One region of the Caballeronia sp. LZ035 genome, then DNA from elsewhere that is predicted to be linked to it. Evidence: predicted binding sites of a transcription regulator. Region 1 holds the regulator's gene; the other holds the start of a gene.
The links. Region 1 encodes FliA, which starts transcription of late flagellar genes. Its sites were predicted from a motif close to CTAAAGTTTNNNNNNNNNNNGCCGNTA; they were not measured.
Positions count from the first base shown of each region.

Region 1 (4,419 bases):
CTCGATGTCATATCGCCAGCCGTGATACGGACACGTGATCCAGTCGCGCGTTACCGAGCCGAGCGACAGTTGCGCCCCGCGATGCGGACAGTAGTCGCGCCACACATGCGCTGCACCGAGACTGTCCCGCCACACGACGATGCGCTCATCCGCGACGAGGAATCCTCGCGCCTTGCCCTCCGGCACGTCTTCACTGTTGCAGACCGCCAGCCATTCGCCTTGCAGGGAAGAAGCGTTGTTGTGCATTGTCATCAGCCGTAAGCAGGAAGACAGGGAAGATTCGCAAGACCGCGTTCGCCCCAACCCAACCTGCAGCGAAATCGCAAAAAGTAGCAGAATAGCGGGTCGCGCGACGGTGCAACCCGATGCAACGCTTTCACACCGCCTCCCGCGACGGGGCCGCACATACGAGACAGCAACACACCATAACAGCAAGAAATCACCATCCAGGGGTTCATATGGAGCAGGCGCATCAACCGGCACGCCGGATCCAGGCTTTTATCGGGTCCGGGCACCGGAGTCCCGAACGGGAGCAGGCCACGCTTCGGGTCTGGATGGGCGCTGCGGTGCTGCTCGCGTATGGCCTGTTCGAGTGGTGGCGCCCGTCACACGATGCCTCGATGGTCGTGCGGCTCGTCGCCCTCTATGTGTCCTACGGTGCCCTGACGCTGTTCGTCGTGAGCCGTGCGAGCGCCATGTCCTTGACGCGCCTCACGCTTACGACCATCGCCGATCAAGCCTTGCTCGGACTCGCGCTCGCGGCCGGCGGCGCCAGCGCGCTGCCGCTCATCTGGGTGATGTTCTGGTTCCTGATCGGTTCGGGATGCCGGTATGGCAAGCGCACGCTCGCGGTGTCCTGTGCGACGGCGCTCATCGTGGTGATCGCGCTCGGTCTCGTACAACCGTGGTGGCATGCCAACCTGCCGGTCGCGATCGGCCTGGGATTGAGCGTGCTGGGGGCATCGGTGTATCTGAGCGTGCTGGTCGACCGGCTGGGCAAGCTCAATCTGGATCTCGCGCGCCAGGCATCCACCGATCCGCTCACGGGCTTGTCGAATCGCTATGCGCTGGAGAAGATCGTCAACCGGGCGATGACCGCGCCACCCGCCGGCCATGACGGCGATGACGCGACGGCCCTGCTGCTGATCGACCTGGACGGTTTCAAGGAAGTGAACGACACCTACGGGCACGCTGTCGGCGACGTGCTGCTGCAATCGTTCGCGCATCAGCTCGAGACGCGCCTGCGCAGGACCGACACCATCGCCCGGCTCGGCGGCGACGAATTCGTGGTGCTCGCCCACCAGATGCGCGACCGGTCGGCAGTGCTCGCCGTGGCCGACAGCATCCATTCGGCGCTAGCCGCCATCACGTCGGTGCAGGAACGGACGGTATCGGTATCGGCGAGCATCGGCGCCTGCCTGCTGTCCGGCGCGACGATCGCGCGCCAGTCCGACATGAATACCGTGCTGCGCGCCGCCGACCGCGCGATGTATCGCGCGAAGAGTCTGGGCGCCGGCAAGACCGTGTTCGCCGAAACCCACGACTTCGAAACCAGCTAGAAAAATGGCCCGCATCGCTGCGGGCCATCGGTGTCGAACGTCAAGCATCAAACGTCGAGCATCACGCCTCGGCGCCGGTCCAGGCCTGCTCGCGCAGCTTCGTGCGCAGACGCGCCACGGCCTGGCTGTGCAGCTGGCACACGCGCGACTCGCTCACTTCCATCACCGCGCCGATCTCGCGCAGGTTCAGGCCGCGCTCGTAGTACAGGCTCATCAGCAGCTTCTCGCGTTCCGGCAGCCGGTCGATGGCTTCGATCAGCGCGCCGCGCAGGCTGTCGTCCATCAGCGCGGACAGCGGATCCGAACGGTCGACGCAGTAGCGGTCGAGGAACGGCTCGTCATCGGCGGAACGGTCGAAGTCTTCGTAATAGATCAACTGCGCGCCGTGCAGATCCTGGAGCATCGACTGGTACTCGTCGAGCGGCATCTTCATGTGCTCGGCAATCTCCGTCTCGCTCGCAGAACGGCCGAGGTTCTGCTCGACCTTGTGCACCGCCGATTCCACCTCGCGCGACGTCTTTCGCATGCTGCGCGGCAGCCAGTCGTTGGCGCGCAGCTCGTCGAGCATGGCGCCGCGAATCCGCTGGCTCGCATACGTTTCGAACTGCGCGCCCTGATCTTCCTTGTAGCGGCCGGCCGCATCCAACAAGCCGATCATGCCGGCCTGGATGAGATCGTCGAGATCGACGCTCGCCGGCATCTTGGCGACGAGTTGAAGCCCCAGCCGGCGAACGAGCGGTGCATATTTCGTCAGCGTTTCGGACTGTGAGAGTTTGCCTTGGGCGTTATACATCTTGGTCACCTATCTTGATCACATCGACGCCGTACTGCTCATGGCCAGTTCGTGAAGCGCGGTCGCACGATGCGCCGTCTCCCGCCCGCCCTGCTCAGAGTCGCCAACCGGAATTCGCGCGTCCGCCTGGCCGTTCACCGCACGCGCATACGGCGCGGGGCGCATCGGCCAGTGGAGGAGCTCCGCCGCAATCGCGCGGTAGTCGCGTGCCGCGGCCGTGGCCGGGAACGCTTCGACTGCGCAGCGTGAGAGTTCCTTTGCCCGAGCGACGCGCGCATCCTCGGACACATATCCCGCCTGCACCAGCGACACAGCCAGATACCGGCTGGCGACGCCCGACAGGTTGTCGAACGCGACCGCCGCATCGGCCGGGTTCTGCACGTGATTGATCAGCACGCGGAACTGGCCGATCGCATGGGCGTAGTGCAGACGCTTCATGCACGCATACGCCTCGGTGATCGCCGACGCGGCCACCCGCGTCACAACGAGAAAGTCATGCGCCTGCGCCGCGAGCGACGAGAGCGCGCCATACCGGTCCATCTGCGCGTCGATCAGCACGATGTCCGCCGGACCGTCCAGCAACGCGCGGCATTGCGCGGCATCGTGGCTGATGCGTTCGTCACGCGGCGCCGCGAGCAGCGAGAAACCGAACGGCGTGCGCCCGGCAGCTTCCGCGAGCGTGCTGCGGCCGGTCATCACGGCAGCGGCCGCGCCCGCATCTTCGATGCCGGCGAGCCGACTGGCCGAAGCCGAATTGCGGTGCTCGTCGATCACGAGCACGTCCTTGCCATGCACCGACAGCGCCGCGCCGAGGTTCACCACCGTCGACGTGCAGCCGATTCCCGCCGGGCCGCCCACGACCGCCACCACCCGCGAGCCGGCTCGCGTGAGGAGCCGTCGCAGACCTTCTGCCTGGTCGAGCACGAACTTATCCAAAGTGCACCCCATGCATGTCGGTCGACGCACGCGCGGACAGCGCGGAGAGCAGCGCGGGCACTTCGTCGTCGCTCGGCACGAACGGCGAACCGTCGCGCGGAATGCAGAACGCGCTCTTGATGAGAAAACGCTTGCTCGCGACGTACAGGTTCTCCGGCACTTTCTGGCCGGTCGAGACGTAATGCACCGGCAGCTTGTAGCGGATCACCGTGTCGAGCACGCCGCCGAGATTGGTGGCTTCGTCGAGTTTGGTCAGGATGCAGCCCGCGAGCGGCGGCTGGTCCGGCGCGCTCTTGTAGGCCTGCACGACTTCGTTCAACGTATCGCCGTGGCTCGTCGCGTTGAGCAGCAGGATGCGCTGCACCGGATGGCCCGCGCCGCACAGCATCGCGATCTGGTCGGAGACCATGCGGTCACGCTGGCTCATGCCGATCGTGTCGATCAGCACGATGTGTTTGTTGCGCAGTTCGGACAGTGCCAGTTGCAGGTCGGCGGCGTCCTTCACCGCATGCACCGACACGCCCAGGATCTTGCCGAAGATGCGCAGTTGCTCGTGCGCGCCGATCCGGTAGCTGTCGGTCGTGAGCAGCGCAACCTTGCTGGCGCCGAAGCGCATCACGCAGCGCGCCGCGAGCTTCGCCGTGGTGGTCGTCTTGCCGACGCCCGTCGGGCCCATCAGCGCGAACACACCGCCGCGCTCCATCAGCGCGTCTTCACTGTCCATCACCGGAATGTTGCTTTCGAGGACTTGCTGCACCCATTCGAGCGCGCCTTCGACGCTTTCCATCTCCGGCATGTTGTCCATCACCATGCGCACGAGTTGCGCCGAGAAACCGGCGGAGAACAGACGCTTGGTCAGCGCGCCGCCCGTCGGGTTGCGACGCTGGCGCTCGCTCCACATCAGGCCGGCGAAGTGCTCTTCCATCATCTCGCGCATCGACGAGAGTTCGTTCATCACCGTGTCGTTGACGACCTGCTGCATGCGCGCCCGGATCGCTTCCGTCACGACCGCCGCCGCATTCGCGGGCAAGCCTTCGAAGACGCTTTCCGGCGTGGCGGGCGCGGCGCTCGGCGCCGGCGTCTCGGCGTGCGGCGCGCTCGTGTTGATCTTGTGCGCGGCGCGCCGGGCAG
Region 1 covers NZ_JARUXS010000001.1:152,176-156,594, forward strand. Annotated here, with positions in the region: gene QCE88_RS00755 (aromatic ring-hydroxylating dioxygenase subunit alpha) at 1-246, opposite strand, end outside; gene QCE88_RS00760 (GGDEF domain-containing protein) at 459-1,559, shown strand; gene QCE88_RS00765 (RNA polymerase sigma factor FliA) at 1,621-2,352, opposite strand; gene QCE88_RS00770 (MinD/ParA family protein) at 2,371-3,288, opposite strand; gene flhF (flagellar biosynthesis protein FlhF) at 3,281-4,419, opposite strand, start outside.

Region 2 (4,419 bases), 2.5 Mb from region 1:
TTCCGCCATGAATGCCGCCCATTTCCGCGATGCCGCACGCTACTGGCGCTCGCCGCTCGTGCCGGACGCGGACATGGTGACCGCGGAATACTACGACCACGAATTCACGCCGCACTGGCACGACGCCTACACGGTGCCCGTGATCGAGGCCGGCGCGGAATGCTTCGACTATCGTGGTGCGCATCATGTCGCGGAAACGGGCTCGGTGCCGGTGATCAATCCGGGCGAAGTGCATACGGGCGCACGGGCGGTCGATGTCGGCTGGCGCTATCGCGTGTTCTACCTGCCGGTGCCCTTCGTCGAGGACCTCGCGCACGATCTGTGCGGACAACGCGCCACCGCGCCGCGGTTTCCGGATCACATCATCCGCGACGCCGATCTCGCACGGCGCCTCGTGCATGCGCACTGCGTGCTGGAGCGCGGCGCCGATCCGCTCGAAGCCGAGCTGGCTCTTGTCGATGCCGTCACCACGCTGATCGGCCGGCACGCACGGGAGCACGCGGGTGCGCCGTCGCTCGCCGCCGACGCGCGGCGCGTCGAAACCATGAAGTCCCGTCTCGCCGACGACCTGCTCGAACCCGTCACACTCGCCGAACTGGCGCGCACGGTGGGCCTGTCGACCTTCCACGCCGCCCGGCTGTTCGCGCGCACGACCGGTCTCGCACCGCATGCCTGGCGCAACCAGATGCGGATCGTGCGGGCGCTGCCCGCGCTGCGCTCGGGCGCATCGGTCACCGACGTCGCGGCGGCCAGCGGCTTCACCGACCAGAGTCACTTCACCCGCCACTTCAAGCGCGCGTTCGGCGTGCCGCCGGGCCGCTGGCGCTGAGCGTTTCCGCAAGCAGCGCGGCGGCTGCGACGACAAGCGCAAGAACGTACAAGCCATCTGGGCACCGCGTTGCGTATCCTCGCTGTCACTGGAGGAAATCTTGAAGGCAACATCCGCACAATCGTCCGCCATGCAGTCCGCGCGGCACTCGGCCCAACCGTCCACGCCGCCATCCGGCCAGGCGCTGCGCGAATTCGCCGCCGGCGCCCGCGATACCCTCCCGATGATGATCGGCGCCGCGCCCTTCGGCGTGATCTTCGGCACGCTCGTCACGGCCAGCCCGCTCTCGCTGTGGCACGGCCAGTTGATGTCGCTCGCCGTGTTCGCCGGGTCCGCGCAGTTCATCGCCGTCGGCCTGATCGCGTCGCACGCCAGCTTCGCCGTCATCTGGGCGACGACGCTCGTCGTCAATCTCCGTCATGTGCTCTATTCCGCGACGCTCGCGCCGTATGTCGCGCATCTGCCGCGACGCTGGCGCTGGGCGCTCGCGAGCGTGCTCACCGACGAAGTCTTCGCCGTCGCCTACGCGCATTACCAGAAGCGCAATCCCGGCGAAATCGGACCGCACTATTTCTTCGGCTCCGGCGTCTCGATGTATCTGAACTGGCAGGCGTGGACGCTCATCGGCCTGCTGTTCGGCGCGGCGTTTCCCGGCCTCAAGTCGCTCGGGCTCGACTTCGCGATGGTCGCCACCTTCATCGCGATCATCGTGCCGCAGCTCGTCGCGGTGCGCTTCGTCGCGGCAGCGCTCGCCTCGGGCGTGCTGTCCTTCGCGTGGCAGGACTGGCCGTACAAGCTCGGCCTGCTGGCGGCGGTGCTCGTGGGCGTGGCAGTCGGCATGATGCTGACGCTGCGGGACCATCGCGCGCAACGCAAACAGGCGTCGAAGGAGCACGCGCAATGAATGCCGCCTCGAACTACGTGCTGCTCATCCTCGGCATGGCCGCGGTCACGTTCACGATCCGCGCTGCCGTGTTCGTGCTCGGCGAGCGCCTGCCCTTTCCGCCCATCGTGCGCACGGCCCTCTCGTTCGTGCCCGTGACGGTGCTGACCGCCATCATCGTGCCGATGACCGTCTCCCCGCACGGCAACGGCGCCGAAATCACCTGGCGCAATCCGCAGCTGGTGGCGGCGCTGGTCGCGGTTATCGTGTGCGTGCTCAGCAAACGGCCGCTTCTGACCATTGCCGTCTCCCTGACCGTGTTCTTCGTCTGGCAACTGCTGGTGCTGCGCTAACGTTTTCCATCCATCAGCTCGCAAACGGCTTTCAAAAAGCGTCAAAAAAGCCTCAAGTTCCCGGAACCCGCGCCGATATCAGAAACGAATGGCCTCCGCCCACAGAGGCGGCGCCACCAGCATTACCCGTTTCCGGCGTAACCGGAAACGGAACCGGGAACCACCATGCGCCAAATCACCCTTTCGCTCCGCGAAGAGACGATCGCTTCCTTGCAGCGCGACTTCGACGCCTTCCTGCGTCTGTCGCTGAAGCTCGATCCGCAGTTCGTCACACCGTCGTTCGAAGATTTCCTGCGAGCGATCCTGCTCGACAACCACACGCCGCTCACCGAGCAGGCCGTGCAGCGCATGCTCTCGCACGGCCAATACGCGTGGGCCAAGCGCGCGCTCGACAAGGAGTTTCCGGATGTCGTCGAGATCCTGATCCGTCAGGCGGCCGAACATGGCTTCGCGTTCGCGATTCGCGCCGACTGGACCGCGGAAGATCTCGTCAAGGCGTCGCGCGAATGGGCGGCGGCCATCGTCACCGAAGCCAAGGGTGACGTGTCGCAAGTGGACATGCTGGCCTCGCAGATCAAATCCGCGGCGGCGGACATTCGCGAAGTGGAAGAGAAGATGCAGACGCCCGCGTGGCGGCTCGCGGATTCGCTGCGCCAGCGCGTGTACGAAATGAAGATCACGGTGGAAACGAGCATCGGCTCGACGGCGCGCGAAAAGCTCGGCGAACTGCGCTGCCTGCTGCGGCTCGGCATCGTGTATGGCTCGATCCAGAAGCAGGAAGCGCAGCAAGTGCTCGAGATGCTGCGTTCGCTGCGCCCGGAACTGTTCGTCGAAGAGCCTTACGACGGCTACACGCGCTTCGCCGCCTGGCTGCGCAGCATCTTCTCGCCGCCGCGCACGCCGCGCGCCTCGCGCGCACCGCGCTGAGCCGCACCCTTCTTACTCCCACATCCCCTTCAGGCGCGCCGCGATATCCAGCTTCGCTTTAGCGGCCGCCGCCAGCCCCGCGGCCGTCGGCGCCGTGGGCGCGATCACCGGCGGCCAGGCGGCCGTCTCGAACTGCGGCAGCAGATGCGGCGGAATGAAGCGCGTACGCTGCGCCCACACGTGGCGGTCGCCAAGATGCGTCTGGTTGTGCACGTAGAAGCGCTGCGGCGTAATGATGTGCAGGTCTTCCTTTGCACGCGTCATTGCGACATATAACAAGCGCCGCTCTTCGTCGATTTCCTCGTCGCTGCCCGTGCCCAGGTCGGACGGAATGCAGCCGTCCACGCCATTCAGCACGAACACATTGCGCCATTCCTGGCCCTTGGCCGAATGAATGGTCGAGAGGATCAGATAGTCTTCGTCCAGCAGCGGCACGCCGGATTCGTCGCTGGTCGCGTCGGGCGGATCGAGCGTGAGTTCGGTGAGGAAGCGCTCGCGCGTCGGATAGGTCGACGCGATGCTCTCCATCTGCATCACGTCGCCGATGCGGATCGCCGCGTCCTCGTGATTGCGTTCGAGATGCGGTTCATACCAGCGGCGGATCATTTCGAACTCGGCGGGCCAGCCCGATTCGCGGCCGCACAGCTTCGCCATCAGCCCGACGAAGCGCGGCCAGTCCTCGCTGGCGCGCGCGGGCGCCTGAAAACCGGCAATGGCCTGCGACGCCACCGCCTGCGGCGCGCTCACGCTGTCGAGCAGCCGTCCAGCCAGCGCCGGCCCGATGCCCGGCAGCAATTGCGCAACGCGAAAGCCCGCAACGCGGTCGCGCGGATTCTCGGCCCAGCGCAGCACGGCGAGCACGTCCTTGACGTGAATCGAATCGAGAAACTTGAGGCCGCCGAACTTCACGAACGGAATATTGCGCCGCGTGAGTTCGATTTCGAGCGTGGCGCTGTGATGCGCCGCGCGAAACAGCACCGCCTGCGACTTGAGCTTCATGCCGCCCTCGCGCGCTTCGAGCACTTTCTCGACGACATAGCGCGCCTGATCGGCTTCATCGGCGACGCTGACGACGCGCGGTTTCTGCGCCGACGCCTTGTCGGTCCACAGGTTCTTCGTGTAGCGCTCGGACGCAAGTCCGATTACCGCGTTCGACGCCTCGAGGATCGGCTGCGTCGAGCGGTAGTTGCGATCCAGCGTGACGCTGGCGGCGGGCGGGTTGAAGTGCCCGGGGAAATCGAGAATGTTGCGCACCGTCGCGCCGCGAAACGAATAGATGGACTGCGCATCGTCGCCGACGACGGTCAGGCCGCGGCCGTCCGGTTTCATCGCGAGCAGGATGGACGCCTGCAGGCGGTTGGTGTCCTGGTATTCGTCGACGAGCACGTGATCGAAACGGCTCGACAGGTCCGCCGCCACCGACGGCT
Region 2 covers NZ_JARUXS010000001.1:2,618,175-2,622,593, forward strand. Annotated here, with positions in the region: gene QCE88_RS12305 (AraC family transcriptional regulator) at 8-829, shown strand; gene QCE88_RS12310 (AzlC family ABC transporter permease) at 960-1,733, shown strand; gene QCE88_RS12315 (AzlD domain-containing protein) at 1,730-2,065, shown strand; gene QCE88_RS12320 (DUF4088 family protein) at 2,231-2,992, shown strand; gene QCE88_RS12325 (ATP-dependent helicase) at 3,005-4,419, opposite strand, start outside.
Region 2: QCE88_RS12320 (DUF4088 family protein) is a predicted target of FliA. The motif match lies at 2,117-2,143, and genes of this name have one in related genera.